Regions from separate parts of the Bariatricus sp. HCP28S3_A4 genome, predicted to be linked through region 2. Evidence: predicted binding sites of a transcription regulator. Region 2 holds the regulator's gene; each other region holds the start of a gene.

Region 1 (7,528 bases), on a different contig from region 2:
CGGATAAGAAAGCAATCATCAACATTCCGACAACCGTAGAGAACGCAATGCCGCATGTATTTGCAAGCCAGGTAGAATATGTAGACAAACACCTCAGCCATCGCGATGGCGTGATCCTCTGCCTGCATCCACACAATGACAGAGGATGTGGTGTGGCAACCGCAGAGCTTGGTGTACTTGCCGGAGCAGAGCGTATCGAGGGAACGCTGTTTGGAAATGGAGAACGTACCGGTAACGTGGACATTATCACACTGGCTATGAACATGTTCTCACACGGTGTTGATCCGGGACTGGATTTCTCCAACATGATGGAAATCCGTGAGACCTATGAGCGTCTTACCAGAATGCATGTTTACGAACGTCAGCCGTATGCAGGAGATCTGGTATTTACCGCATTTTCCGGATCCCATCAGGATGCGATCGCGAAAGGTATGGCCTTCAGGGAAGAGAAAGAATGCGATAAATGGACGGTTCCGTATCTGCCGATCGATCCGAAAGATGTGGGACGTACCTATGACAAGGATGTTATCCGTATCAACAGCCAGTCCGGTAAGGGCGGCGTCAACTACATATTAAAGCAGAACTTCGGTATCAATCTGCCGAAGGAGATGAAGGAAGAAGTGGGATATCTCGTAAAAGATGTATCCGACAAGGCTCACAAAGAGCTGACTCCGGAATGGGTTTACCATATTTTCGAGGACAATTATGTCAATTACAAAGGTGTCTTTACGATTGATGAGTGTCATTTCAAACAGGAAGACGGAATCCTTGCGACAGCAACCATTTCGCATGCGAACAGCAAACGGATCGTGACAGCATCCGGTAATGGACGTCTCGATGCGGTAAGCAATGCGATCAAGCAGTATTTCAACATCAGCTACGAGCTGTCCTTCTATGAAGAACATTCTCTGACAAAGGGATCTTCTTCCAAGGCATGTGCATATGTCGGTATTATCTGCAACGGACATACATACTGGGGAGTCGGCATTGATGCAGACATTATCCACGCATCCATCGATGCACTGGCAGTTGCGGTTAATAAAATTGAAGAGATCAAAACAGCAGATGAGTGTAAGGACGAACGTATGCTTGAGATCATGAATTATATTCAGGCAAACTATCTGGATGTTTCTCTGGATGACCTCTCTGAGAAATTCTTCCTTTCCAAGCCGTACCTGTCCAAATACATCAAAGAAAAATCAGGTATGACGTTCGGGGACATCGTAAAGAAAGTCCGTATGAAAAAAGCCAGAGCCATGCTTAAGAGCAGCAGTATGACCGTGGAAAATATCGCGCTTTCTGTTGGATATCAGAACGTGGAGCATTTTAACCGGCTGTTCAAAAAAGCGTATAATATGACACCGGTACAGTTCCGGAATCAGAAATAGGTGACAAGGGGGCGAGTGACTAGGGGTGACGGGTGACCGGTGACCCTAGTCACTCGTCCCATTGTCGCCTTTGGTCTTTTTTTAATACAATGTGAAATTATTAACGAGTTATTCGCGAAAAATGTTGCAGTTTCCAGAAAATACAAGTATAATAAACTCGGCAGAAAATTTGGTTTATATTATAATTATAAAATGGAGGGCTAGATTTATGAGTAACACAACAACATCAAATCCGGCAGGCATGAGAATTGCTGCATTGCTTGATTCGGGAAGTTTTGTTGAAATCGGCGGAGCAGTAACAGCAAGATCGACAGATTTCAACATGCAGGAGAAAGAGACTCCGGCAGATGGTGTCATTACCGGTTATGGAGTCATTGACGGTAATCTTGTCTATGTGTACAGCCAGGACGCGACTGTTTTAAAGGGCGCGATTGGTGAGATGCATGCAAGAAAGATCGCACATATCTATGACATGGCAATGAAGATGGGTGCACCGGTCATTGGACTTATTGATTGTGCAGGTATGCGTCTTCAGGAAGCAACAGACGCACTGAATGCATTTGGAAGTCTCTACTACAAACAGGCAATGGCTTCTGGCGTTATTCCACAGATTACTGCTATTTTCGGAAATTGCGGCGGTGGACTCGCAACAGCTGCAGCACTGACTGATTTCACATTTATGGAGACAAAGGGCAGATTATTTGTGAACTCTCCGAATGCAATCGTCGGAAATGAAATTAAGAAATGTGACACATCCTGCGCTAAGTTCCAGAGCGAGGAATCCGGAATGGTGGATGCAGTCGGAACAGAAGAAGAGATCCTGGAAAATATCCGTGAACTCGTATGTATGCTTCCGGCAAATAATGAGGATAACGATTCTTATGATGAATGTACCGATGATCTGAACCGGATCTGTGAAGATATTGAAAATGCAGCCGAGGACCCATCCATTGTTCTGTCAATGCTTTCAGATAGCGGCGTTTTCTTCGAAACAAAGAAAGAATACGCAAAAGATATGGTGACCGGTTTTATCCGTCTTAACGGAATGACCGTAGGAGCAGTGGCAAACCGCTCAAAAGTATTTGATGAAGAAGGAAAGGCAGCAGAAGAATTCGACGGTTCTCTTTCAGCAAGAGGATGCAAGAAAGCAGCCGGATTTGTGAAATTCTGTGATGCATTTGGAATTCCGGTCCTGACACTTACCAATGTAACAGGATTCAAGGCAGCTGTATGTTCGGAGAAGAATCTTGCGAAAGCAATGGCATCACTTACCTATGCATTCGCCGATGCAACCGTACCGAAAGTTACTGTTGTAACCGGAAAAGCATACGGAAGCGCATATGTGACCATGAACAGCAAATCCATCGGAGCAGACATGGTTTATGCATGGCCGAACGCTGAGATCGGTATGATGGAAGCTGATATGGCAGCAAAGATCATGTACGTAGACGCGGATGCCGATACATTAAAAGAAAAAGCAGCGGAGTATCAGGAACTTCAGTCAAGCCCGCTTTCTGCTGCAAGAAGAGGCTATGTAGATACGATCATTGAACCGGCCGACACAAGAAAATATGTGATCGGCGCATTTGAGATGTTATTTACAAAGAGGGAAGAACGTCCTTCCAAGAAACACGGAACAGTTTAGTGAGGTGAAGCAAAGTGAAGAAAAAAATCAGTTTATTAATCTGCATTCTGGCACTTGCGTTTGCCTTTACCGGCTGCGGTAATGCGAAAGGAATCCAGTATGATCCGGAGACCATCGAGCAGAGCTGTGAACAGGTATTATATGTCGTTGCAAGCGGCGGTATCTCAGGTGAGCAGGTCAGCAGCATGTCAGACTGGAATCAGGGCTATCTGATGGCACAGTTTGAGTCCCAGACCGGCGTCCAGATGGAGGCAGAAGATTTTATTACTGCATTAGAAGGATGGAGTGCGTCAGCGGATGAATGCGGACAGTACATCAGTCACGGAGACTATGAATTCAAGACCAGCAGTACGACTCTGACGGTAACTGCACCGGCAGAATTCTCAGACAGAGAAGCTGATCTGGAGTTTACATTTGATGAGAATCTGAAGCTGGAGTCATTTACGGTAAATGCTTCCTTCAGCACGGGCGAGATTCTTAAGAAAGCCGGTTTGAATACATTATTAGGTATGGGAACTGTATTTTGTGTTTTGATATTCATGAGTTTTATTATTTCTCTGTTTAAATACGTTCCTGCATTAGTAGACAGAAAATCCAAAAAACAGGCGGAGCCTGCAAAAGCTGCTCCGGCTCCGGCACAGGCAGAAGAAGCCGCAGCAGAAGAGGAGATCGATGACACAGAGCTTGTCGCGGTTATCGCTGCAGCGATTGCTGCTTACGAAGGAACTTCTACGGACGGTTTCGTAGTACGTTCTATTAAGAGAAGAAAATCCAACAAATGGAATGCATAAATATAGTTGATATTCAGGAGGAAATAATCATGAAAAATTATACAATTACAGTGAACGGAAACGTATATGATGTGACAGTAGAAGAAAACGGAGCAGGAGCTTCACCGGCACCGGCAGCAAGACCGGCAGCGGCACCTAAGGCAGCACCAAAGGCAGCACCGGCAGCAAAAACGGCAGCAGGCGCAGGCAGCATCAAAGTGGCAGCAGGTGCAGCCGGAAAAGTATTCAAGATCGAAGCAAGCGTCGGACAGAAACTTGCAAAAGGTGATACCGTTGTGATCGTAGAAGCAATGAAGATGGAAATTCCTGTTGTGGCTCCGGAAGACGGAACCGTTGCTAGTATTGATGTAGCAGTAGGCGATATGGTAGAAGCAGGCCAGACATTAGCTACATTAAACTAAGGAGCAGCATCCTTTTGACAAACAGGAGGTTATAACATGGAATACATTACAAATACACTGGGAAATCTCCTGCATCAGACCGCATTTTTCAATCTGACTGTTGGAAACTACGTGATGATTGCAGTTGCATGTTTTTTCCTTTACCTTGCGATTAAGCATGGCTTCGAACCGCTGCTTCTCGTACCGATCGCATTTGGTATGCTTCTGGTAAATATTTACCCGGACATCATGCTTCATGCAGAGGACGCAGCAAACGGAACCGGCGGACTCTTATATTATTTCTTCAAACTGGATGAATGGGCGATCCTCCCGTCTCTGATCTTCATGGGCGTAGGAGCGATGACCGACTTCGGACCGCTGATCGCAAATCCGAAGAGTTTCCTTCTCGGAGCAGCAGCCCAGTTTGGTATCTTCGCAGCTTATCTGGGAGCCATGGCAATGGGATTCTCAGACAAAGCAGCAGCAGCTATTTCCATTATCGGTGGAGCAGACGGACCGACTTCCATCTTCCTTGCCGGTAAATTACAGCAGACGGCCATCATGGGACCGATCGCCGTGGCAGCGTATTCCTACATGTCACTGGTGCCGATTATCCAGCCGCCAATCATGAAACTCCTTACAACCGAAAAAGAACGTAAGATTAAAATGGGACAGCTTCGTCCGGTTACCAAACTGGAAAAGATCCTCTTTCCGATCGTCGTTACCATCGTTGTGTGTCTGATTCTTCCTACAACAGCACCACTGGTTGGTATGCTGATGCTCGGTAACTTATTCAAAGAATCCGGTGTAGTAAGACAGCTTACAGAGACCGCTTCCAATGCCATGATGTACATCGTTGTCATTCTGCTTGGAACATCCGTAGGTGCAACCACAAGCGCAGAAGCATTCCTGAACCTGGATACTCTGAAAATCGTGGCACTCGGTCTTGTTGCATTCGCATTCGGTACCGCAGCCGGAGTGCTCTTCGGTAAGATCATGTGCTGGGCAACTCATGGACAGGTGAACCCGCTGATCGGTTCCGCAGGTGTATCCGCCGTACCGATGGCAGCCCGTGTATCCCAGAAGGTCGGGGCGGAAGCAGACCCGACAAATTTCCTTCTGATGCACGCAATGGGACCAAACGTTGCCGGCGTAATCGGAACCGCCGTAGCCGCCGGAACATTCATGGCTATATTCGGAGTAATGTAACAACAGGAAGGAATTTGCTTGCTTGCAAGGGCAAATTCCGGTTGTTATCGAATGTCAGGCAGCACGAAGTGCGGAGATTCCGAAGGAATCACATGCGAAGTATGTGCCTGACTATGAGATAAGAATCCGTGAGCAGCCAGTCCCGTGAATCATTCAAAGACAAGCAAGGGCAAATTCCGTAATAGAAAAACTTGGAGGAAGAAATAAATGGCTGAAATTGAAAAAAAACCAATTAAAATTGTGGAAACTGTTCTCCGTGACGCACATCAGTCTCTGATCGCGACACGTCTTACAACCGAACAGATGCTTCCAATCGTTGATAAAATGGACAAAGTCGGATATCACGCCGTAGAATGCTGGGGCGGAGCTACGTTCGATGCATCCCTTCGTTTCTTAAAAGAAGACCCGTGGGACAGACTTCGTAAATTCCGTGACGGATTCAAGAACACCAAACTTCAGATGCTCTTCCGCGGACAGAATATCCTTGGATATCGTCCTTATGCAGATGATGTAGTAGAATACTTCGTCCAGAAATCCGTTGCAAACGGAATCGATATCATCCGTATCTTTGACTGTTTGAATGACTTAAGAAACCTTCAGACAGCCGTAAAAGCAGCAAACGCAGAAAAAGCAGAAGCACAGGTAGCACTTTCCTACACATTGGGAGATGCATACACACTGGATTACTGGGTAGACATCGCAAAACGTATCGAAGATATGGGAGCAAATTCCATCTGTATCAAAGATATGGCAGGCCTGTTACTTCCATATAAAGCAACCGAACTGGTAGGCGCATTAAAAGAAGCAGTGGATCTTCCAATTGAACTTCATACACACTACACATCCGGTGTTGCTTCCATGACATACCTGAAAGCAGTCGAGGCAGGAGTCGATATCATCGACACTGCAATGTCTCCATTTGCACTCGGAACCTCACAGCCGGCAACAGAAGTAATGGTAGAAACCTTCAAAGGCACACCATACGACACCGGATTTGACCAGAAGCTCCTCGCAGAGATCGCAGACTACTTCCGTCCGATCCGTGACGAAGCACTTGACAGCGGTCTTCTGAATCCGAAGAACCTCGGCGTAAACATTAAGACACTCCTCTATCAGGTGCCGGGCGGAATGCTCTCCAACCTGACAAGCCAGCTGAAAGAACAGGGTGCAGAAGACAAATTCTACGAAGTACTCGAAGAAGTACCGCGCGTAAGAAAAGACCTCGGCGAACCGCCGCTCGTAACACCATCCTCACAGATCGTCGGAACACAGGCCGTATTCAACGTCCTGATGGGTGAACGCTACAAGATGGCAACCAAAGAGACAAAAGACGTACTCAGCGGAAAATACGGCGCAACCGTAAAACCATTTAACGAAGAAGTAAAGAAAAAAGTACTTGGCGATGACGCAGAAGTCATCACATGCCGTCCGGCAGACCTGATTCCGGATGAACTGGATACCCTCGAAAAAGAAATGGCCCAGTACAAACAGCAGGATGAAGACGTACTCAGCTACGCACTCTTCCCGCAGGTAGCAATCGACTTCTTCAAATACCGCGATGCACAGCAGAAAAAAGTTGATGCAACAATCGCAGATACTGAGAATGGAAGCTACCCGGTGTAGGGACGGTTCTTTTGCCACGACCAGCGCCCTTTGGCTCGCGTTAGGTTCGGGGCTCGCGTTGGGAACGACTCTTTTGCCACGATCAGTGCCTAATGTGCAGATATAAATGATATAACGAAAGAAAAGAAGAGGACTGTCGCATTTAAGGATATGTAAACCTTAGATGCGGCGGCCTTTTTTGTCTTTTTCATAGAAAACGCTTTGAGGCACCTTAGTATTTGCCAAGAATTAAGCTTTTGTCTTTAGAGAAAATAAGTCCGGTCATAGAGGTTTTTTTAGTAAAAATATTGTAAACCCCACCTAATTGTTGTAAGATGTAAAAATGAGCAAAGGGCGCTCCTCGTGACAGGATGCTGGGGTCAAAAGGTATTTCCAACTAATTAAATAACTATTATTGATGAAAGACATATGGTATAATCATCTTATCAAATAAAGGTGGTTTGCATATGTCTTTTAAAACAAATGATGTAGAACAGTTATCTCTGTTCGATA
Region 2 (7,528 bases):
CCCGGATGCAGATCAGGAATATCGGTTTGAACTGGAGGAAGAGACCGCAGTGGCGGATGAGGAGGAACAGAGTCTGATCATGCGATTTCTTGATCTGAGCAGCAACGAAGAAAAACTGCGGTTCCTTCAAAAATATAAAACAGAACTCACAGATGAATTCCTTTCCGCCGCTGCGCAGAGTATGGATTTTACAGAAAATGCACAGACGATGGAAATGCGATACCAGCAGTTGGTAAAATACATCAAGACATTGATGAAGTATGAAAAACGGATGTAGCAGAAAAAATAATCTAGCCTATTGACAATAAATGTATCGTTGTATACAATGATACAAAAATGGGCCAGGTTTACTTGGGTCAGATTTTATATTGACCCCAACAAAAAATATAGTTTTCAGGAGCAGAATCATGGATAAATATTCACTGAGGGGACAGGTTTTTCAGGAGATCCGCGAGGACATTCTGAAAGGCAAATTTAAGGAAAATGAAGAATTACGAGAAGCAACACTGGGTAAGGAACTTGGAGTCAGCAGGACGCCGGTTCGGGAAGCACTCCGTCAGCTGGAGCTGGAGGGGCTGGTTCACATTATTCCGAACAAAGGGGCCTATGTGACGGGCATTACGGAGAAGGACGTGCATGATATCTATATGACGCGTTCCATGCTTGAAGGCCTATGTGCACGTTGGGCGGCTGAGCACATTTCAGAGGAGCAGATTCAGGAAATGGAAGAAGTCCTGCTTCTTACAGAATACCACTTGGATCGTGGAAATGCCGAACAGCTTGCAGAACTTGACGGAAAGTTTCATGAGGTTCTTTATGACGCAAGTCAGAGCCGGATACTCAGACATATTCTTTCTGATTTTCATAAATATGTTCAGGTGGCAAGAAAACGATCCGTGAAGAAAGAAGACAGGGCAAAAAAATCTCTGGAAGAACACCGGGAGATCCTGAATGCACTACGGACCGGAGATGCGGACCGTGCAGAAGAACTGGCACATATTCATATCCTGAATGTTATGGAGAATCTTCATATTGAGCAGGAATAACAGGCAAAAGAAAGGAAGAGTAAGCATGAGCAAGATTCAGATGACGACACCAATTGTTGAGATGGACGGAGATGAGATGACAAGGATCCTGTGGAAGATGATCAAGGAGCATCTTCTTCTTCCGTATATTGATTTGAAGACAGAATATTATGATCTGGGCCTGAAACACAGAGACGAGACAAACGATCAGGTTACTGTGGATTCTGCAATCGCAACGAAGAAATATAAGGTTGCAGTAAAATGTGCAACGATCACTCCGAACGCAGCCCGTGTGAAAGAGTATAATCTGAAAGAAATGTGGAAGAGCCCGAATGGAACCATTCGTGCGATCCTTGACGGTACTGTATTCCGTGCACCCATCGTTGTAAAAGGAATTGAACCTTGTGTAAAGAACTGGAAAAAGCCGATCACGATTGCAAGACATGCTTACGGGGATGTTTACAAAGGTTCTGAAATGAAGATCCCGGGTGCCGGAAAGGTAGAACTGGTTTATACCGCAGAGGACGGAACCGAGACGAGAGAGCTGGTTCATAATTTTACCGGATCCGGAATTGTTCAGGGCATGCATAATATTGATCAGTCAATCGAGAGTTTTGCAAGAAGCTGTTTTAACTATGCACTGGATACGAAACAGGATCTCTGGTTTGCAACGAAAGATACGATTTCCAAGAAATACGACCATACCTTTAAAGATATTTTTCAGGAGATTTTTGATGCAGATTACAAAGAGAAGTTTGAAGAAGCCGGAATCGAGTATTTCTATACGCTGATCGACGATGCCGTAGCACGTGTGATGAAGTCTGAAGGCGGTTATATCTGGGCATGTAAGAACTATGACGGTGATGTGATGAGTGACATGGTTTCTTCCGCATTCGGATCACTGGCCATGATGACTTCCGTGCTGGTATCTCCGGAAGGATACTATGAATATGAGGCAGCACACGGAACGGTACAGCGGCACTATTACAAGCACCTGAAAGGAGAAGAAACATCTACTAACTCCGTGGCAACGATCTTTGCATGGACGGGGGCACTCAGAAAACGTGGTGAGATGGATGGAAATCAGGAGCTGATGGATTTTGCCGATAAGCTGGAAAAGGCAACGATCGATACAATTGAAAGCGGAAATATGACTAAAGATCTTGCACTGATCACGACGCTTCCAAATCCGACTGTATTGAACAGCGAAGATTTTATCAAAGCGATCGCTGAGAGATTGTAAATAAAAACAGGAAAAACGCGCCGATAAGGCGCGTTTTTAACAGTTATTCAGCCAGCTCTTCCCATTTTTCATAGAGTTCTTCCAGCTCTTCTTCATTTGCAGCCTTTTCCTTTGCCAGTTCCTGACACCGGACGGAATTGGTATAGATTTCTTCCTGCATAAGAAGCGTATCGATCTCCTGGTTTCGTTCTTCCAGCCGGGTAATGCGTTCTTCCGTCTTTTTCAGTTCGTTCTGACGCTTCCGGATTCTTGCTTGTTCTTCTTTCTGTTCCTGCCAGCTCATTTTGGACTGGGACATTGAAGAAGTGCCTTCATTCGTAGATTGCTTGTCTGAAATATTGCCACCGGCGTATGCCGTCGTGAGTTCCTCTTTCTTTTCGAGATAGTAATCGTAGTTTCCAATATAATTTACAAAAGTATGGTTCACCAGGTCAAGAATACGCGTGGCTGTCTGGTTGATGAAATAACGGTCATGGGACACATAAAGTACGGTTCCGGTGTACTCATTCAATGCATTTTCCAAAATTTCTTTCGAAGCGATGTCCAGGTGGTTCGTAGGCTCGTCCAAAATCAGGAAGTTCGCCTCGGAGAGCATCAGCTTTGCAAGAGATACTCGTCCGCGTTCTCCGCCGCTCAAATCACCGATCATCTTAAATACATCATCGCCTGTGAATAAAAATGCAGCTAGAACATTCCGGATCTGTGTATTCGTAAGTGTCGGATAATCATCGGAGATCTCTTCAAAGATCGTTTTTTCCATGTGAAGTACGTGATGTTCCTGATCGTAGTAACCGATATGTACATTGGTTCCCAGTGTAAAGCTTCCCGAATCCGCCGCGATCACATTGTTCAAAATCTTAAGCAGTGTCGTTTTCCCTGTTCCGTTATCACCTACGATGGCTACATGTTCACCTCGCTTAATCTCGAAGCTGACATCCTGAAAAAGGACCTGGGGAGCAAATGATTTTCCAAGGCCTTCAACGCGAAGCACGTCGTTCCCGCTCACACAGGAAGGCTCCAGGCTTAAATGAATATCGGTATTCAGCTCAACCGGTTTTTCAACAGGTGTGATTTTGTTTAACAGCTTTTCCCGGCTTTCCGCACGTCGGATTGATTTCTCCCGGTTGAAGGAACGAAGCTTTTCGATGACTGCCTCCTGATGCTTGATTTCCCGTTGCTGATTCAGATATTCTTTCAGCCTTGCGTCTCTGAGCTGCTGTTTCTTCTGGGCATAATCTGAATAATTTCCCATATATGTCATCAGTGTACCGTTTTCAATCTCCAGCACTTTCGTTACGACACGATTCAAAAAATAACGGTCGTGGGAGACGATGAGCACTGCACCGGAGTAATTCAGCAGGTAGTTCTCAAGCCATGCGATTGAATTCATATCCAAGTGATTGGTAGGCTCATCCAGCAGCAAAATATCCGGTTTCGTCAGCAGAAGTTTGCCGAGGGAAACACGTGTCTTCTGGCCGCCGGAAAGGGCGTCCACCGGTTTCTGAAATTCATCCTCAGTAAACCCAAGGCCTTTAAGAACACCGACCAGTTCGCTTTTATAAGAATAGCCGTCAGCACGTTCAAATGCAGCGGTAAGTCTATGATAAGTGTCAAGTTTCATCTGAAGTGCGTCACCGGTCAGCGTACTGATTTCCAGTTCCAGTGCACGAATCTGACGTTCCATTTCGATAATCTCAGATTTGGCGGTGCGGACTTCTTCGTAAATGGTATTCCCGCTCATCAGGTCCTGGTGCTGGGCAAGATAGCCCATTGTTTTTCCTTTGGTAAGAATTACATCACCGTCATCACTATTCAATTCACCGACGATCATTTTCAAAATTGTGGATTTCCCGGCGCCGTTCAGACCGACCAGCGCCGCTTTCTCACGGTCTTCTATATGAAAGGAGCCTTTATTCACAATAACCTGCTCCCCAAAGGATTTCGTTAAATTGTGGCATGCCAGTATCATTTTCAAACCTCCTTATACTGTAGAAATAGGTACTGTCTACCTCATTATATCGGAAATACAATAAAAAACAACTATTAAGTTTGACTTTTTTATGTCATTTTTATATAATGAAATTTAGAATAAGAATGGAAGGTGGATGTCAGGTGGAAGAAAGAGAAATATCTCAGGCAGTAATCAGAAGACTTCCGAGATACTATCGTTATCTTGGCGAATTGCTGGAACACGGTGTGGAACGAATATCCTCCAACGATTTGAGCAAGAGAATGAAAGTAACTGCATCCCAGATTCGTCAGGACCTTAATAATTTTGGTGGATTTGGACAACAGGGATACGGGTATAATGTAAAATACTTATATACGGAAATAGGGAAAATTCTGGGACTGGACAACCAACATAACATGGTCATTATCGGTGCCGGTAATCTTGGACAGGCACTGGCTAATTATGCAGCATTTGAAAAAAGAGGTTTTGTATTAAAAGGATTATTTGACGTGAATCCACGACTTGTGGGAATTACGATCCGCGGTGTGGAGATCCGGATGATGGATGAACTGAGTGATTTTATTCAGAAGAATGATATTGAAATCGGAGTACTTGCGATTCCGAAGACAAGAGCCATAGATGTTGCGAATGTTCTGGTTGATAATGGTGTGCGGGCGATCTGGAATTTTGCACATACAGATTTGAATCTTCCGGATAATATTATTGTTGAGAACGTGCATTTATCGGAGAGTCTGATGAGACTTTCATACAATATAACACGTTATAATATGGAACATACAGATAATTCATAATTCGACAGAATGTGTTACACACATTTTGCCTGAATCGGCGTAATGAGAGAAGAGTTCCGGCTGCGGGGCTCTTTATTGCGTATTGGAAGGTGAGAATATGAAATATATATTGACAGCTGAACAGATGAAAGCGGCGGACGGAAGAATGATTCATGAGATCGGGATTCCTTCGCTGGTACTGATGGAACGTGCGGCGCTTCAGTGTATGGCTGCAATGAAAGAAGAGCAGATTGATCTGTCCTATGCACTGGTGGTATGCGGCTCCGGCAACAACGGTGGAGACGGATTCGCGGTGGCAAGACTGCTTGCCGAAGAAGGAAAAAGGGTCGATGTGTGTTTTGCCGGAAAATTGGAATCCAGGAGTGAAGAAACGAAGCAGCAGATGCATATTCTGGAAAATCTGGGCGTGTCTGTAGGAAACACTTTACCGGAGAAGGAATATAGTGTTATTATAGATGCCGTATTTGGAATCGGGCTTTGCCGAAATATCGAAGGACATTACCAGAATGTGATTGAACAAATGAACCGGTATCAGGGATACAAAGTTGCGATTGATACTCCGTCCGGAATTTCCGCTGACACCGGGGAAGTACTGGGATGTGCGTTCCGGGCTGATTTGACAGTCACGTTTGCATACGCTAAGGCAGGTCAGGTTTTCTTTCCGGGTTCCGAGTATGCGGGGAAAGTACTGGTAAAGGATATCGGCATTACGGATCCGGGCTTTGAAAACCGGGACGATCTTTATTTTATGCTGGAAAAACAGGATGTGATTTCCAGGATGCCGGAGAGAAAGCCGGATTCCAATAAAGGAAGCTATGGAAGGGTTCTTCTTATTGCCGGAAGTAGGGGAATGTCGGGGGCAGCGTACTTAAGTGCCCATGCGGCGTACATGGTAGGCGCAGGCCTTGTACGGATATACACGGAAGAATCCAACAGACAGATTCTTCAGCAGCTTCTGCCGGAAGCTATTATCACGACTTATGATGAGATGGCCTTAGATTGTTTCCGGGAACTTCCAGATCTGCTTCAATGGGCAGATGTGGTTTGCATCGGATGCGGACTTGGAATTTCAGAGTATTCGCGGAGACTTTTTAAAATGACGCTGGAAATGAACCGGAAGCCGTGTGTGATTGATGCGGACGGTCTCAATCTTCTTGCGGAATTTACCGAAGAAGAGCGAAGAAAATGGGCGCGCCAGAAAGAACAGTATGTGCTGACACCTCATATGAAAGAAATGTCAAGATTGACAGGATATCCTGTTGCAGAACTAAAGAATCATAGGAACGCTCTTCTACGTGAGTTTGTTGAAAAAATGCAGGTCGTTTGTGCCATGAAAGACAGCAGAACACTCGTCGCAGCTTGCGGACATCCGACGTTTCTGAATTCATCCGGAAATGCAGCAATGGCGAAGGCCGGTTCCGGTGACGTGCTGGCAGGAACGATTGCAGGCCTGATGGCTCAGAACCTCCCGACTTTTGACGCGGCTGTGTTGGGAGTATATCTGCACGGCCTTGCCGGAGATACGGCAAGAGAAGAATGTGGATCCTACAGTGTGCTTGCTGAAGATCTCATCCGGGGGCTTGGCAGAACACTAAAAACTTTGGAGGAAAACTTGAAATGAAGACATATAACAGACTGCGTGCAGTGATCGATCTTGATGCAGTAATGTATAACATGCAAATGATGTATCGTAATATTAAAAACGATGCGCGGATGATCGTTGTCGTGAAAACGGACGGATACGGACATGGTGCCGTACCGATTGCAGAAATGTTAGAAGATGTGGAGTACGTATGGGGATATGCTGTGGCAACATTGGAAGAAGGGATCCTACTTCGAAAAGCTGGGATTGGAAAACCGATTCTTTGCCTCGGATGCATTTTCCCGGATCAGATGGAAGCGATGATTCGGCATCAGATCCGTATGACGGTCTATGACGGTGAACTGGCAGCTCTGGCATCGGCAAAAGCAGAAGAACTGGGAATGAATGCAATCTTTCATATTAAGATTGATACCGGAATGTCCAGACTCGGATTTGCGCCGGATGACGTAAGCGTGAACGCAATCGAAAAGATCAGTCATCTTCCATGTGTAGAGCTGGAAGGAATGTTTACACATTTTTCGCGGGCTGATGAGAAAAATAAGGAGATCACAGATCAGCAATTTACTTCATATATCCGGGTTAAAGAAGAACTGGAGAAAAGGGGTATCCATTTTCCACTACTTCATGTATCAAACAGTGCTGCGATCATCGATCAGCCGGAATTGAATCTGAATCTTGTGAGAGCGGGCATATCTACTTACGGTATGTACCCTTCTGAGGAAGTGAGAAAAGATTCGGTTCCATTGAAACCGGCTATGGAATTGATTTCCCATATCACATATTTGAAATGGATTGAAAAAGGGACTGCCGTCAGCTATGGTGGAACCTTTGTAGCGGATCGGAGAATGCAGATTGCAACAGTACCGGCCGGGTACGGTGACGGGTATCCCAGGA
Region 3 (7,528 bases), on a different contig from region 2:
AGGATATCGGGATTAATTTTATCGCACTGCCTGAGTTCTTTGATATCCCGCTCCAGATGCTGAAAGAGAATAATACACTGGCGGAATTTCTTGTTAACACACTTCGACAGAATCATCCGGTATCACATTATCTGGTGTTCCGACTGGGAGAGAATCAGGCAATTGAGAACCTCATGGAAAATATGATCAGTTCCATGCTGAATGATGAGTAGAATGAAGACAGCATCAATCAATATTCCATGGGGATCGTTTTTCTGTATCTTCTGCGCCATGTTGATTGTCTGACACAGAGTTCCTCACAGAGCTATAAGGATGTGGTTGTGCAGTCAACGTTATCTTACATCGATACCTGGTATAAGACGGCAACGCTGTCGAAAATCGCAGAAGATTTTCACCAGTCGCTCTCGGTGCTGAGTAAAATGATTAAACAGACCACAGGATTTACATTTCAGGAGCTGCTGCAGCGCAAGAGATTCCAGAAGGCAGTCATGCTGCTGGTAGAATTTGATCTTCCGATTGAAGAGATTGCGGTAGCTGTAGGATATGAGAACCAAAGCTATTTTTACCGTAAGTTCAAAGAACGGTATGGAATGACGCCGAGAAAATACAGGTTGGAGCATAAGAACGATCGTACAATAAGAATTTAACGAAAGAAGAATAAACAGAATGGGTGATAACCACCGGTTCTGTTTATTTTTTTGCTTTCTATACCGGAGAGAGCCAGCTGTGTTCCGGGCCAGATGTGAATATGGAAAATAAGGACAGTTTTTTGGTCAAAACAGAATCTAAAACAGCGGGATGATTTTTGGTATATTTACCTTAACAGGAAGGGATACAGAAAGGAGAAAATGAAATGCAGACCTATTATTTGGCAGTTGACATCGGAGCTTCCAGCGGGCGGCATATTCTGGGGCATCTGGAAAACAGAAAAATGATTCTGGAAGAAATCTACCGCTTTGAAAATGGAATGGATATCCGGGACGGGAAAAAATTATGGGACGTCCGGAGATTGTTTTCGGAAATTGTGGCAGGAATGAAAAAGTGTAAAGAGATCGGGAAAATTCCTGTAAGTATGTCTATTGATACGTGGGCGGTCGATTATGTACTGCTGGATGAAGATGACCGGATTCTTGGGGACACATATGGCTATCGGGACAGCCGGACAACACGAATGGATATAGAAGTATACAAGATCATACCGGAACCGGAGTTATATCAGAAGACCGGTATCCAGAAACAGATATTCAACACCATTTACCAGCTTATGGCTGTGAAACAGAACACACCGGAACTTTTGGAAAAAGCAAAGACATTCTTGATGCTGCCGGATTATTTCCAGTTCTTATTGACCGGAAATAAATTGTCGGAGTATACGAACGGAACATCGACACAACTTGTGAATCCATTTTATAAACAATGGGATGAAGCTTTCATCCAAAGTCTTGGATATCCTTCTGAGATGTTCCTTCCATTGTCTATGCCGGGAACCGTTGTGGGAAATCTGACAGAAGAAATGCAGAAAGAGATCGGATATGATCTGATAGTGGTCCTTTGTGCAAGCCATGACACGGCATCGGCTGTGATGGCGATGCCAAAAGCAGAGAGGGAAGGGCTGTATATCAGTTCCGGAACGTGGTCACTCATGGGAACAGAGGTGGCAGATGCAATCTGTACAGAACAAAGCCGAAAAGCCAATTTCACCAATGAAGGCGGGTATGATTACCGGTCCCGCTATCTGAAAAATATTATGGGACTCTGGATGATCCAGTCTGTATGGCATGAACTGAATGACGGATATTCCTTTGCACAGCTTTGTGAAATGGCAGAAGCATGTAAAGATTTCCCGTCACGGGTCGATGTGAATCATGAAGTATTTCTGGCTCCGGACAGTATGATTCAGGCAATCAAAGATTATTGTGCATATACCTGCCAGAAAGTACCGGAGTCCGTCGGAGAGATCGCGACAGTCATCTATCAGAGCCTGGCTGAGTGTTACGGGAAGACGGTACATGAGATCGAAGAAAACACACACAGGGAATACGATGAAATTTATATCATCGGTGGAGGTGCAAATGCTGCTTATCTAAACCAGTTGACAGCCAACACAACAAAGAAAACAGTATATGCCGGTCCGGGAGAGGCCACTGCAATCGGAAATATGATGGCTCAGATGATATGGGACGGAAGATTCAACACTCTGTTTGAAGCAAGAAAGTGTGTGCGGGAATCTTTTGATGTAAAAGTATACAGACCGCAGTTATAAGAGCCAACAAAAAATAGAATGGAAAAGGAGAATGATTATGGCAACACGTTATGAATCAGCAAAAGAAATTTATGCAAAGCTTGGTGTAGACACAGAGGCGGCAATTGAGAAATGCAGAAATATCCCGGTTTCTCTTCATTGCTGGCAGGGAGATGATGTGATCGGATTCGATCATGAAGGGCCGCTCACAGGTGGAATCCAGACCACAGGAGATTACCCGGGAAGAGCAAGAACACCGGAAGAGCTTATGGCTGATATGGATAAGGCAATGAGTCTGATGCCGGGAAAGAAAAAAATCAATGTGCATGCATGTTATGCAATTTTTGAAAACGGTGAATTTGCAGACCGTGACAAACTGGAACCAAAGCATTTCCAGAAATGGGTTGATTTCGCAAAAGAGAGAGGAATGGGATTGGACTTTAACCCGACATTTTTCTCACATGATAAGGTGAAAGACGGTCTGACGCTGTCCAGTCCGGATGAAGAGACGAGAAGATTCTGGATCGAGCATGGAAAAGCATGCGTATGTATTTCCTCTTACTTTGCTGAGCAGACAGGAATCTCATGTGTTATGAATATCTGGACAGGCGATGGATACAAGGATATCCCAGCGGACCGTATGGGACCGAGAGTGCGCTATAAAGAATCAATTGATGAGATCCTTTCTGAACCATACGATCCAAAGATGTTAAAACCATGTGTAGAGTCTAAGGTGTTTGGTATCGGAGTCGAGGCTTATACGGTGGGATCCGCAGAATATGCACTCAGCTATGCAGCGGCAAATATTGATAAATGCCTGCCGCTTATGGATAACGGACATTATCATCCGACAGAAGTTGTCTCAGATAAAATTCCGGCATTACTTACATTTTTCCCGGAGATTGCTTTGCATGTGACACGGCCGATTCGCTGGGATTCCGACCATGTGGTTCTGTTTGATGATGAGACAAAAGAAATCGCAAAAGAAATTGTCCGCTGCGAAAGAGGTATAGAACGTACTTATATCGCACTGGATTACTTTGATGCATCCATTAACCGTATTTCTGCATGGGTAACCGGATTCAGAAGTTCCCAGAAAGCACTCTTAAATGCCCTTTGCACACCAAACGAGATGCTTAAAGAACTTCAGGATACGAATCAGATGTCTAAGAAAATGGTGCTCCAGGAAGAAATCAAGACACTTCCGCTGGGAGATGTCTGGGAAGAATACTGCAGAAGATGTGGTGTGGCAGCTGAAGGCTGGTTTGAAGAAGTAGAAAAATACGAAGCAGAAGTACTCAGCAAGAGAAACTAAATTTGGAAGGAGAAAAGATTATGAGTATTATGGATGTAAAATTTGTACAGGGATTTATTCGTATGTGTAATGACGGATGGGAGCAGGGATGGCATGAGAGAAATGGCGGAAACCTGTCTTACCGCATGAAAGAGGAAGAGGTTGAAGAAGTAAAAGAATATCTCAGTCTTGACGGAGAATGGAAAGAAATCGGAACTTCTGTGCCTGAATTGGCAGGAGAATTCTTCATGGTAACAGGAAGCGGAAAATATTTCCGCAACGTCATCCTGGATCCGGAAGACAGCATCTGTATCATAGAATTGGATGAAAAAGGTGAAAATTACAGAATCTGCTGGGGCCTGGTAAACGGAGGAAGACCGACCAGTGAACTGCCTAGCCATCTTATGAATCATGAAGTGAAAAAGTTGGCAACCAATGGTGCGCACAGAGTCATTTACCATGCACATACAACGAACGTCATTGCACTTACCCTAAAGATAAAAAAGCTTTCCGGCAATTCAGTTCAAAATAACTTTCTCGCCGGTTGTTCCAAAATAACAGCATCCCTGATAGAGGTCATTTTCATATAATCTGACAAGAATCGTCCGCATCCGCAAATCGAGCCGGTGGTAGACGACGGAGCTTACCCAGGGAAGACCGAGGATATACTCTCTTTGATTTTCCTCCAGAACCTTGAGAGAGTCTGAGAATCCTGCAGGATCTTTCAAAAGCCGCAGACCGAAATCGCAGGATGCATAGGCATCTTCAGAATTTGCAGCATATTTTGCGGAAAGTAAGTCGGAAAGTGGACCATGTGTATCGGGATCATAAGTATAGGTAGTCCAATGAATCTCCGGCAGCGTAGCTTCACTGACAATAACCTGACGGAAGCTGGTTCTTCCGTAGCTGTCCCTATCCTGAATGTAGGAGATTTTTTTGTGAATGCCTGCATTTCCGGGCTCTTCCAGAAGAAGTATGCGGTTGTCCAGCATCGATTCCCATACGATTCGCTGAATGCGTTCATAAGGTGTGGGAAAATTAAGCTTTTTGGATATCTGGGGGACGGTATATCCGTGCCCGGCCAGATGGCGGATGGCACCGTCGCTTGCTACTTCAAATGTAAAATTGGATAGTGCTTTTTGAAAATAATTTTCTTTGGACATAGACAGCCCCCTGATTCTTAAATAGACTGTATGATGAATTCATTTCAGTGGTGCTTTGTATTATGATACAGTATAACATTTGCGGGAGGTACAGTCAATGTTCCCGCGGGTGGAATCCATAAGAATCAGGGGATACGACTGTATAGAAATTGGCGTTGTACGAGTGAAAAAAAGGTGATAAAATAACGGATAATATGAACCGTTATATGACGGGATACCGAGGAAGTATGAAAGGAGACTTGGCGTGTGAAGAATAGGAAATATAAATCATGGAAGCAGAGGGTGACGGCGTTTGTATTGGGATTTCTGGTATTGCCGGCAGTACTGATGCTTCAGTCGCTGATGAATATCATGTCATATCAGATTCTGGGAACAGCTCCGACACTTGCAGTTAATGCAGTGCCGATCACATTGATCTTGATCATGCTGATCGGAATCTGGTATCGGTTCGAGACAGGATACCGGTTTTCCCCGGTGCAGGATGTAGGGAAAGTTCGAAGAGCACCGCTTTACCTGGCGGCAGTCGGAATAGGGGTCCAGGGAATCAGCAGTCTTATGATGATTGCCATACAAATTCTGCTTCCAAAGGCGTTGGAAGATTATGAACAATTGCTCGGAAATTCGGGAATGGGAACGATGTCTCTTGCGATTATATTTTATACAGTTCTTCTGGCTCCGATTGTGGAGGAACTGATTTTCCGCGGACTGATCCACCATTATTTTGAAAAAGCAGGATTGGCGTTCTGGATCGCGAATCTTTTGCAGGCGATACTGTTCGGTATTTACCATCTGAATCTGGCGCAGGGAATCTGTGCCGGAGTTATCGGAGTATTGATCGGTTATGTGGTAAGAAAATATGACACATTGGCGGCGGGGATTGCACTTCATATTGTTTTTAATATGTGGGGATATGGACTTATGCTCTTTTCTGTTCCGGACAGTCTGGGTAGAATCCTTCTTATTCTGGAGCTGATCCTTGCCGGATACGGGCTGTGGGGAATAATGCAGATACAAAAAGAATGGTAAATATGCTGTGTGTTTTATGCGATTTTGGCGTTTGATTATGCATAATGTTGAAATCGTTATTTATTTAACAATTTGTGTTGACAAAAGAAATAGAATCCAATATAATAGCATTATAAAGATTGTTAATTAATTAACAATAAGCAAACTACTATGATTCCATTATTTCATTACAGGAGGATTCAAAATGGCAAATCAGGAAACCAACATCCCAACCATAATCGACAACCCGGAAGCGCTGGAAGCGAAAATGAAAGCGATGAAGGAAGCACAGAAAGTCTTTGCTACTTATACACAGGAGCAGGTAGACAAGATTTTCAAGGCTGCGGCTACAGCAGCAGATAAGGCCCGTATCCCACTTGCAAAAATGGCAGTTGCAGAGACCGGAATGGGTATCGTAGAAGACAAAGTAATCAAGAATCATTATGCATCAGAGTATATTTACAACGCTTATAAAAATACAAAGACCTGCGGTGTGATCGAAGAAGATCCGGTATACGGAATTAAAAAGATTGCAGAACCGATCGGACTTGTTGCCGCAGTTATTCCTACTACTAACCCTACTTCGACAGCGATTTTTAAGACATTGATCGCATTGAAGACAAGAAATGCAATCATCATCAGCCCACATCCGCGTGCAAAAGTGTCTACGATTGCTGCGGCAAAACTCGTTCTGGAAGCAGCAGTAAAAGCAGGTGCACCGGAAGGAATCATCGGTTGGATCGATGTTCCGAGTCTGGAGCTGACCAATATGGTTATGCAGGATGCTGATATTATTCTTGCCACAGGTGGCCCGGGAATGGTTAAGGCTGCGTACTCTTCAGGAAAACCGGCACTTGGTGTCGGAGCAGGAAACACTCCGGTTATCATTGATGAGACAGCAGATATCCGCCTGGCAGTGAACTCCATCATCCATTCCAAAACATTTGACAATGGTATGATCTGTGCTTCTGAGCAGTCAGTTACGGTACTGGAAAGTGTTTACAAACAGGTCAGAGATGAATTTGAATACAGAGGATGCTATTTCCTGAAAGGTGATGAGATTGAGAAGGTAAGAAAAACAATTCTCATCAACGGCGCACTGAATGCGAAGATTGTTGGTCAGAAAGCAGCTACAATTGCTGCGATGGCTGGCGTAACTGTTCCGGAAGAGACGAAGATCTTGATCGGTGAAGTGGAATCTGTAGATATCAGTGAAGAATTTGCTCATGAGAAACTTTCTCCGGTACTTGCGATGTACAAAGCAAAAACATTTGACGAAGCACTTGCCAAAGCTGAACAGCTTGTTGCAGACGGCGGATATGGACATACTTCTTCTCTGTACATTAATACGAATGAAAAAGAAAAAATGGCAAAACATGCAGCAGCAATGAAAACTTGCCGTATCCTTGTCAACACACCATCTTCACAGGGTGGTATCGGCGATCTTTACAACTTTAAACTGGCTCCATCTTTGACACTTGGATGTGGTTCATGGGGCGGAAACTCCGTTTCTGAAAACGTTGGAGTAAAACACTTAATCAATGTCAAGACCGTTGCTGAAAGGAGAGAAAACATGCTCTGGATGAGAACACCTGAAAAAGTATATTTCAAGAAAGGATGTATGCCGGTTGCACTGGATGAACTCGGAACCGTTATGGGCAAGAAACGCTGCTTCATCGTAACAGACTCTTTCCTTTACAAAAACGGATATACAAAACAGATTGAAGATAAATTAGACCAGATGGGAATTGTTCATACATGCTTCTCTGATGTAGAACCGGATCCGTCCCTTGCATCTGCTAAAGCCGGTGCTGCAGCAATGCG
Region 4 (7,528 bases), on a different contig from region 2:
GGTGAACCAGATTCAGCAGATCACAGATCTCCGTAAAATGGTAAATCAGGTGGCGGCGAATTTGCCGATTGCTTACACGGATCTTCAGGAAATTCTGGAAGAAACCGATTTTATGAAACAGTACGAGCTTCTGGCATTTAAACTGGTCAACGAGGTTCAGATCATGAATATCCGCGACGAGATACAGAATAAAGTCAAAGAGCGTGTTGACAAGCATCAGAGAGAGTATATACTTCGGGAAGAACTGAAGCTGATCCGTGAAGAACTGGGCGATGATACGACACTCTCGGATGCGGAGGAATTTGCAAATGCTGTGGAGGCACTGGAGGCACCGGAAGAGGTAAAAGAGAAACTTCGCAAGGAAGTGAGGAGATTTAAGAACTCACTGCAAAGTCCAGCGGAAGCCGGTGTTGTCCGTACTTATATTGAAACGATGCTGGAAATGCCATGGGATAAAAGAGCGGAGGACTTTACGGATTTAACCTATGCGAAGAATCTTCTGGAAGAAGAACATTACGGACTGGAAGAAGTAAAAGAGCGTGTGCTGGAATTTCTTGCGGTGCGTGCACTTACGAAAAAAGGAGACAGTCCGATTCTCTGCCTGGTCGGCCCTCCGGGAACCGGAAAAACATCGATCGCAAGATCTCTTGCAAAAGCGCTGAAAAAGCCGTATGTCCGCATTTCGCTGGGTGGTGTGCGAGATGAAGCGGAGATCCGCGGGCACAGGAAGACTTATGTGGGCGCGATGCCGGGAAGAATCGCAAACGGAATCAAGGCGGCCGGTGTGAAAAATCCGCTGCTGCTTCTGGATGAAATTGATAAAGTCAGCACAGACTATAAAGGTGATACGTTTTCTGCACTGCTGGAAGTGCTGGACAGTGAGCAGAACAATAAGTTCCGGGATCATTACCTTGAAGTTCCGCTGGATCTTTCCGAAGTGACATTCGTGACGACCGCGAACACACTGCAGACGATTCCAAGGCCGCTTCTGGACCGTATGGAAGTGATCGAGATCAGCAGTTATACAGAGAACGAGAAGCTTCATATCGCAGAAGAACATCTGATTCCGAAGCAGTTGGAGAGACACGGACTCACCAAAGACCAGCTTACGATCAGCAAGGGTGTTGTCTGGAAAATGGCAAGAAATTATACGAAAGAAGCGGGCGTGCGTCAGTTGGAACGTGAGATCGGAAATATTTGCAGAAAGGCAGCAAAAGAGATATTTGAACACGATAAGAAACGAATCCAGGTGACGGAGAGGAATCTGGTGAAATACCTAGGCAAGGAGAAATATACCTATCAGATGGCAAATGCAGAGGATGAAGTCGGTATCGTTCGTGGACTTGCCTGGACCAGTGTGGGCGGTGACACCCTTCAGATCGAAGTCAATGTAATGCCGGGGAAAGGCGAGATCATGCTGACCGGACAGCTCGGCGATGTTATGAAAGAATCTGCCCGGACCGGAATCAGTTATATTCGTTCCATCAGCGAGGCTCAGAATGTACCGGCGGATTTCTTTGAAAAACATGATATTCACATTCATATACCAGAGGGCGCTGTTCCGAAGGACGGACCGTCAGCCGGAATTACCATGGCCACGGCGATGTTCTCCGCCATCACCGGGAAGAAAGTGTGCGCAGATCTTGCGATGACCGGTGAAATTACACTGCGTGGTCGTGTATTACCGATCGGCGGGCTCAAGGAGAAACTTCTGGCGGCCAAGAACGCAGGAATCCATACGGTTCTCGTGCCGAAGGAAAATACGAAAGATGTGGAAGAGATTTCCTCAGAGATTACAAAAGGACTGGAAATCATACCGGTGGCCCATATGAGGGAAGTGCTGGAACACGCGATTTGTGTGGAAAAGGATGCCTGCGAAGGAGTAGAAGACTGTTATGAGAAGGATGTTTGCGCAGGGTCGGAAATCTGTGCGGAATAGGGAGGTGAATGGAGAGTGGTTATTAAGAATGTAAATCTGGAGACAGTATGCGGAATCACCAGTAAACTGCCGGACAATGAGCTGCCTGAGATCGCATTTGCAGGGAAGTCAAATGTAGGAAAGTCCTCCCTCATCAATGCACTGATGAACCGGAAAGCGTATGCGCGCATTTCGGCAAAACCGGGAAAGACGCAGACCATTAATTTTTATAATATCAATGAAGCGGTCTATCTGGTGGATCTGCCGGGATATGGCTATGCGAAAGTATCGGAACAGGAAAAAATCCAGTGGGGACAGCTGATCGAGCGATACCTGCATGGATCAAAACAGCTGAAAGCAGTCTTTCTTCTGATCGATATCCGGCATGATCCTTCAGCGAATGATAAGATGATGTACGATTGGATCGTGGCGCAGGGATACAACCCGATCATTATTGCGACAAAGCTGGATAAGATCAAGAGAAGTCAGATCCAGAAGCAGGTGAAAGCAATCAAGGAAGGACTTAAGCTTCAGCCGGGGACGGTTGTGATTCCGTTTTCTGCGGAGACGAAGCAGGGACGGGAAGAGATATGGGAGCTGGCAGAGGAGGTTTGTTCTTTGTCTTGAGGGACGGAATCAGGCATACTCTGAATGCGCCGACGCGCCGGAGGCTGCAACCGCAAATCAACAGCATGTAGTAAAAACTGAGATGTTCGCCAAGTGTGGCTCGCATCTCAGTTTTTTTTACATGCTGTAGGATTTGCGTTTTCCGCCTCCTCTGCTTAACCTCTGCATTCAGAGTATGCCTGATTCCTGGTAGGTTCAAGACGGGAGAACTTGGTGGGTGTGGAAGGGACGCATTCAGGCAGCCTAGGAGGGCTGCCTGTCACTGGGAATTGTATGGGGGGAGGGTTAATGTTTGGTTTGAGATGATAGTTCTAAGAGATCGTGATAGAGGCTGACCAGGGTTGCGGAGAGGAGGAGACCGGCCAGGATGTCTTGATCCACTTTGAACAGACTTTTCCTGCGAATCAGCTGGCATAATCCCAGAACAGCAAAGCCCCGTCCATTTTCCCATTTCGAAATCGCCGCCCGCGATACAAACAACTGCTCCTGAGTCAGATTCCTCTTCTTCCTAAGCACCTGAAGCTTCTCCCCATAAAACTCCCAATCCCAGCCGAGCGCAGCAAAGGCGTCCCCCATCGCCCCTATTCGATGTATAGGAAGTTTGAGTGAGCCGTAGGGAGGGTGTGAAAGGAAGGAGCGGAGGTTAAGCGGCACGACCGGAGAATTGGGAACCGAAGATGTCAGAATCCCGGTGCAGGAGGCACATTTGCCGACTACACCGGGATTCTGTTTACATCTTCGATTTCACAAGTCGCAGGGAGTAGAGCCTCGGAGCGACTCCTTTCACACCCTCCCTGCGGCGGACTAAAACCCCTACATAACCTTCCGGAACAATCCTTTCAGATCTTCTACAGAAGCATCCTTCGGATTCCCAGGTGCGCATGCATCTGCATGAGCGGACTTGGCCAGGAAGTCAAGATCTTCTTCTTTGATGGCTTCCAGTTTAGCTGGGATTCCAACATCTTCAGAGAGCTGACGTACTGCATCGATCGCAGCTTTTCTGTATTCTGCTTCGGACATTTCGTCTACACCTTTTACGCCCATAGCGCGAGCAATTTCACGATATTTCTCGCCGGTGCATTCCTGGTTGTATTCCATAACGATCGGGAGCATCATTGCGCAGGCAACACCATGCGGAGTGTCATAAACAGCGCCCAGAGTGTGAGCCATAGAATGAGCGATTCCAAGACCAACATTTGAGAATCCCATACCTGCGATGTACTGGCCGAGTGCCATTCCTTCGCGGCCTTCTTTGGTGTTGGCAACAGCGCCGCGGAGCGATTTGGAAATGATCTCGATTGCTTTGAGATGGAACATATCAGTCATTTCCCATGCGCCTTTGGTGGTATAACCTTCGATTGCATGTGTCAGAGCGTCCATACCGGTTGATGCGGTCAGTCCCTTCGGCATAGAAGACATCATATCCGGGTCAACGATTGCGATGATTGGCATATCGTGTGGGTCTACGCAAACGAATTTACGCTTTCTCTCAACATCTGTGATAACGTAGTTGATGGTTACTTCTGCAGCGGTACCTGCTGTTGTAGGAACTGCGATGATCGGTACACATGGTTTTGTGGTAGGAGCAACGCCTTCCAGACTTCTTACATCTTCAAATTCCGGGTTAGCGATGATGATGCCGATTGCTTTTGCAGTATCCATAGAAGAACCGCCGCCGATTGCAACGATGTAGTCTGCCTCGGATGCCTTGAAAGCTGCAACACCATGCTGAACATTCTCGATGGTCGGGTTTGCCTTGATGTCAGAATAGATCTCATAAGCAAGTCCTTCTTTGTCAAGAATATCTGTTACTTTGGAAGTAACGTTGAATTTGATCAGGTCCGGATCTGAGCATACGAATGCTTTTTTGAATCCGTGTGCCTTTGCTTCTGTTGCGATTTCAGCGATAGCACCTGCACCATGATAAGAAGTTTCATTCAACATAATTCTGTTTGCCATTTTTAATTTCTCCTTTACTTTTTATTTCTGATATTATTTTAACAATATTTGGCTCCGAAAGAAAGTTACAGAATGAAGAATCTGTAACTTTTGACAAATAATTATCTTGAAAAATTCTGAAATGAAGCCGAAAGGGCTTCCGGGAAAATTGACATTTCCGAAGAATTGACTTATAGTGATTAGTGGTAAAGGGGGATGAGGATTTGAATAAGAATAAATATGAGATTGATATGTGTAATGGCACCATTATGGATAAATTGGTTTCTTTTTCATTGCCGCTTATGCTTTCCGGGATTCTGCAGCTGATGTTTAATGCGGTAGATGTCATTGTGGTGGGGAGATTCGCGGGAAGTCAGGCACTGGCGGCGGTCGGCTCGACCACAGCGCTGATCAATATGTTCGTGAATCTGTTTATGGGGATTTCACTTGGGACAAATGTACTGGCTGCCAGGTTTTTTGCCGCGGGAAAAGACCGGCAGATGTCGGAAACGGTTCATACTTCGATCGCATTTGCCGCAATCAGCGGAATCGTGATGGTCTTTGTGGGAATATTTTTTTCAAAATTTGCACTTGAGCTGATGGCGACACCGGCAGACGTTATCGAGCAGTCCACACTTTATATGCGTATCTATTTTCTGGGGATGCCTTTTTTTATGTTATATAATTACGGGGCAGCCATTTTGCGGGCGGTCGGCGATACAAAACGTCCTCTGATCTTCTTGATCATATCCGGCGTGATCAATGCGGTTTTGAATATGATTCTGGTTATCGTGTTCCATCTGGCCGTTGCGGGGGTTGCGATTGCGACCGTGTTTTCCCAGATGATTTCCTGTATTTTGGTGTTGCGCTGTCTATATCGGTCAGAAGGAAGCTATCAGTTCCGCTTCTCCAAACTCATGCTGAAGGGCTGCTATTTGAAACAGATATTCCAGGTAGGTGTGCCGGCCGGGATACAGAGTACGGTCATCAATTTCTCCAATGTGCTTCTGCAGTCCTCGGTGAATTCGTTCGGTTCGATCGCAATGGCAGGTTATACGGCGGCAAATAATATTCTGGGATTCCTTTTTGTGTCGGTCAATTCGGTGACGCAGGCATGCATGAGTTTCACAAGCCAGAATTACGGAGTCAGAAAATGGAAGCGAATGGATAAGATTCTGGTGGACTGTATGATTCTGAGTATGATTGTTGCGCTGGTACTTGGAGGAGGATCTTACATATTTGGCAGTCAGATTCTAAGAATTTATACGGAGAATGAAGAAGTGATCCGCTGTGGAATGGAGATCCTTTCGTATACAACACTTACGTATTTTCTGTGCGGATTTATGGATCTGTTTCCGGGAGCCATGCGCGGCATGGGATTTTCCGCAGCGCCGATGATGCTTTCTATCGTTGGAACTGTAGGAACCCGAATTGTGTGGATATTTGGCATTTTCCCACGTTACAGGTCCCTTTCGGTGCTGTTTATCTCTTATCCTGTATCGTGGATTCTGACGATTGCCATGCAGGTAGTGTGCTTTTTCATCGTCAGGAGAAAGGTGCATGAGAAATAATGAAAAAGTTTTTTATAATCATATTGGTTAGTGCAGTTACGTTTTTATCAGGATGCGGAAATGCCAAGAGTTCGATAGAAAATACAGAAACAGCCGGTGAGGACATCTGTGAAAATGAATTAGAAGGATTGATTATGGAAAATTTGCAGGGCTGCGTAAGTACGGGTGATGCCACCAGCAGTAATCCTTTTGACTATATGGATAATGAATACTATGAAAATATAAAGTCTCTGGGAGAAGATGCAATCCCTGTGCTGCTTGAAGGACATCATAATGGACAGTACAGTGGTCTGATTGATTATCTTGCTATGTATTTAGTCTGGGATATTTCAGGAAATACAGCTGCCGAGGAGCTGGGGCAATGTGAAAATGCAGAACAAATGTACGATGCGTGGATAGAGTTTTACTCCTCCAATCAGTAGGCAGACTTTCTGGAATTTATTTTTCAGAAAGTCTCTGAAAACAGTATGTTATGATAAAACATCCAGCTCTGTAAACAGTTTCTCAAGTCTGGCGGGCATGGCTTTTACCAGCATGCGTGCCAGTTCTTCGGAGCTTGATTTCATGCCGCTCAGCACCCATTTGACCGTCATGTAAATGGAGCTCTGACAGTACATTTCCAGAAGAAAACGGATCTCGCTGTCCGGAGCATGACCGGTCTTTCTTCGAATCAGATTGGAATAGAATTCTAAAATCAGTTCGAAATCATGTTCTTTTAGAGAATTCTGTGCATCGGACCGGAAGGCAGCAGCAAAAAATACGTGTTCTTCCTGTATGTAATCAAATTTTCGTTTCAGACCTTCATATATCGTCTCTCCGCTTCCCATATGTTCAAAGGATTTCAGAAGAAGCTTATCAAAATACCAGTTGATCAGGTCATATTTATCAAGAAAATTGCGGTAAAAGGTCTGACGCGTCAGCCCGCAGTTCTCCACGATCTGGCGGATGGTAATGTCATCGACAGAGGTGGTCTTCATACATTGTTTGATGGATTCGGCCAGTCGGTATTTCGTAGTTTCTGATTTTGCCATGTTCATGTCTCCTCAGCATTTTCAATAACTCCATTAATAAAAATATATACTATTTCAGCCCCTTCCGTCAACCGAAGATATGGAATTGACAGAAGAAGAAAAGCAATTTATGATGGAAGGAGATTATGAAGATAATCAAAGAATATCAAAATGTGAAATGACGGATGGTATATCATATGTAAAAGGATGCAGATAAGAATGAAAGGAAAGAGATTATTGATTCTGGCGCTGGCACTTACTGTGCTTGGTGCCGGCTGTCAGAAGGCAGGCGCAGGGAGCGAACCTAAACGCAACAAAACAGAGCGGGAAATTACAGAAGAGGCAATAGAAGAGGAAGAAAAAGAAAGCGCAGAGGATCCGCAGGCAGGAGAAGGGGAAGAATCCGGGAAGGACACTGAAACGGAAGCCGCGCCAGAGCACGGAAAAGACGGTGGGCAGGCAGA

The links. Region 2 encodes Rex, which represses fermentation and respiration genes when NADH is low (regulators of the CRP and FNR family bind a similar motif). Its sites were predicted from a motif close to ATTGTTAANTANTTAACAAT; they were not measured.
Region 1: the regulator Rex is predicted to act here: its motif matches at 1,477-1,496, upstream of ACTNBF_RS10025 (acyl-CoA carboxylase subunit beta).
Region 3: the regulator Rex is predicted to act here: its motif matches at 5,844-5,863, upstream of adhE (bifunctional acetaldehyde-CoA/alcohol dehydrogenase).
Region 4: the regulator Rex is predicted to act here: its motif matches at 4,531-4,550, upstream of fucO (lactaldehyde reductase).

The regions. Positions count from the first base shown of each region.
Region 1 covers NZ_JBQHSE010000018.1:204-7,731, reverse strand. Annotated here, with positions in the region: gene ACTNBF_RS10030 (2-isopropylmalate synthase) at 1-1,388, shown strand, start outside; gene ACTNBF_RS10025 (acyl-CoA carboxylase subunit beta) at 1,597-3,033, shown strand; gene ACTNBF_RS10020 (OadG family transporter subunit) at 3,048-3,824, shown strand; gene ACTNBF_RS10015 (biotin/lipoyl-containing protein) at 3,854-4,225, shown strand; gene ACTNBF_RS10010 (sodium ion-translocating decarboxylase subunit beta) at 4,262-5,413, shown strand; gene ACTNBF_RS10005 (oxaloacetate decarboxylase subunit alpha) at 5,621-7,036, shown strand; partial or broken gene ACTNBF_RS10000 (transposase) at 7,483-7,528, shown strand, end outside.
Region 2 covers NZ_JBQHSE010000013.1:42,549-50,076, reverse strand. Annotated here, with positions in the region: gene ACTNBF_RS08485 (DUF1653 domain-containing protein) at 1-277, shown strand, start outside; gene ACTNBF_RS08480 (GntR family transcriptional regulator) at 408-1,046, shown strand; gene ACTNBF_RS08475 (NADP-dependent isocitrate dehydrogenase) at 1,072-2,268, shown strand; gene ACTNBF_RS08470 (ABC-F family ATP-binding cassette domain-containing protein) at 2,312-4,237, opposite strand; gene ACTNBF_RS08465 (redox-sensing transcriptional repressor Rex) at 4,381-5,031, shown strand; gene ACTNBF_RS08460 (NAD(P)H-hydrate dehydratase) at 5,129-6,652, shown strand; gene alr (alanine racemase) at 6,649-7,528, shown strand, end outside.
Region 3 covers NZ_JBQHSE010000002.1:150,146-157,673, forward strand. Annotated here, with positions in the region: gene ACTNBF_RS01740 (AraC family ligand binding domain-containing protein) at 1-212, shown strand, start outside; gene ACTNBF_RS01745 (helix-turn-helix domain-containing protein) at 240-647, shown strand; gene rhaB (rhamnulokinase) at 854-2,263, shown strand; gene ACTNBF_RS01755 (L-rhamnose isomerase) at 2,301-3,557, shown strand; gene ACTNBF_RS01760 (class II aldolase/adducin family protein) at 3,578-4,126, shown strand; gene ACTNBF_RS01765 (hypothetical protein) at 4,055-4,699, opposite strand; gene ACTNBF_RS01770 (lysostaphin resistance A-like protein) at 4,946-5,725, shown strand; gene adhE (bifunctional acetaldehyde-CoA/alcohol dehydrogenase) at 5,910-7,528, shown strand, end outside.
Region 4 covers NZ_JBQHSE010000022.1:1,427-8,954, reverse strand. Annotated here, with positions in the region: gene lon (endopeptidase La) at 1-1,939, shown strand, start outside; gene yihA (ribosome biogenesis GTP-binding protein YihA/YsxC) at 1,955-2,545, shown strand; gene ACTNBF_RS11335 (helix-turn-helix transcriptional regulator) at 2,831-3,121, opposite strand; gene fucO (lactaldehyde reductase) at 3,359-4,504, opposite strand; gene ACTNBF_RS11325 (MATE family efflux transporter) at 4,735-6,054, shown strand; gene ACTNBF_RS11320 (hypothetical protein) at 6,054-6,476, shown strand; gene ACTNBF_RS11315 (TetR/AcrR family transcriptional regulator C-terminal domain-containing protein) at 6,525-7,085, opposite strand; gene ACTNBF_RS11310 (N-acetylmuramoyl-L-alanine amidase family protein) at 7,284-7,528, shown strand, end outside.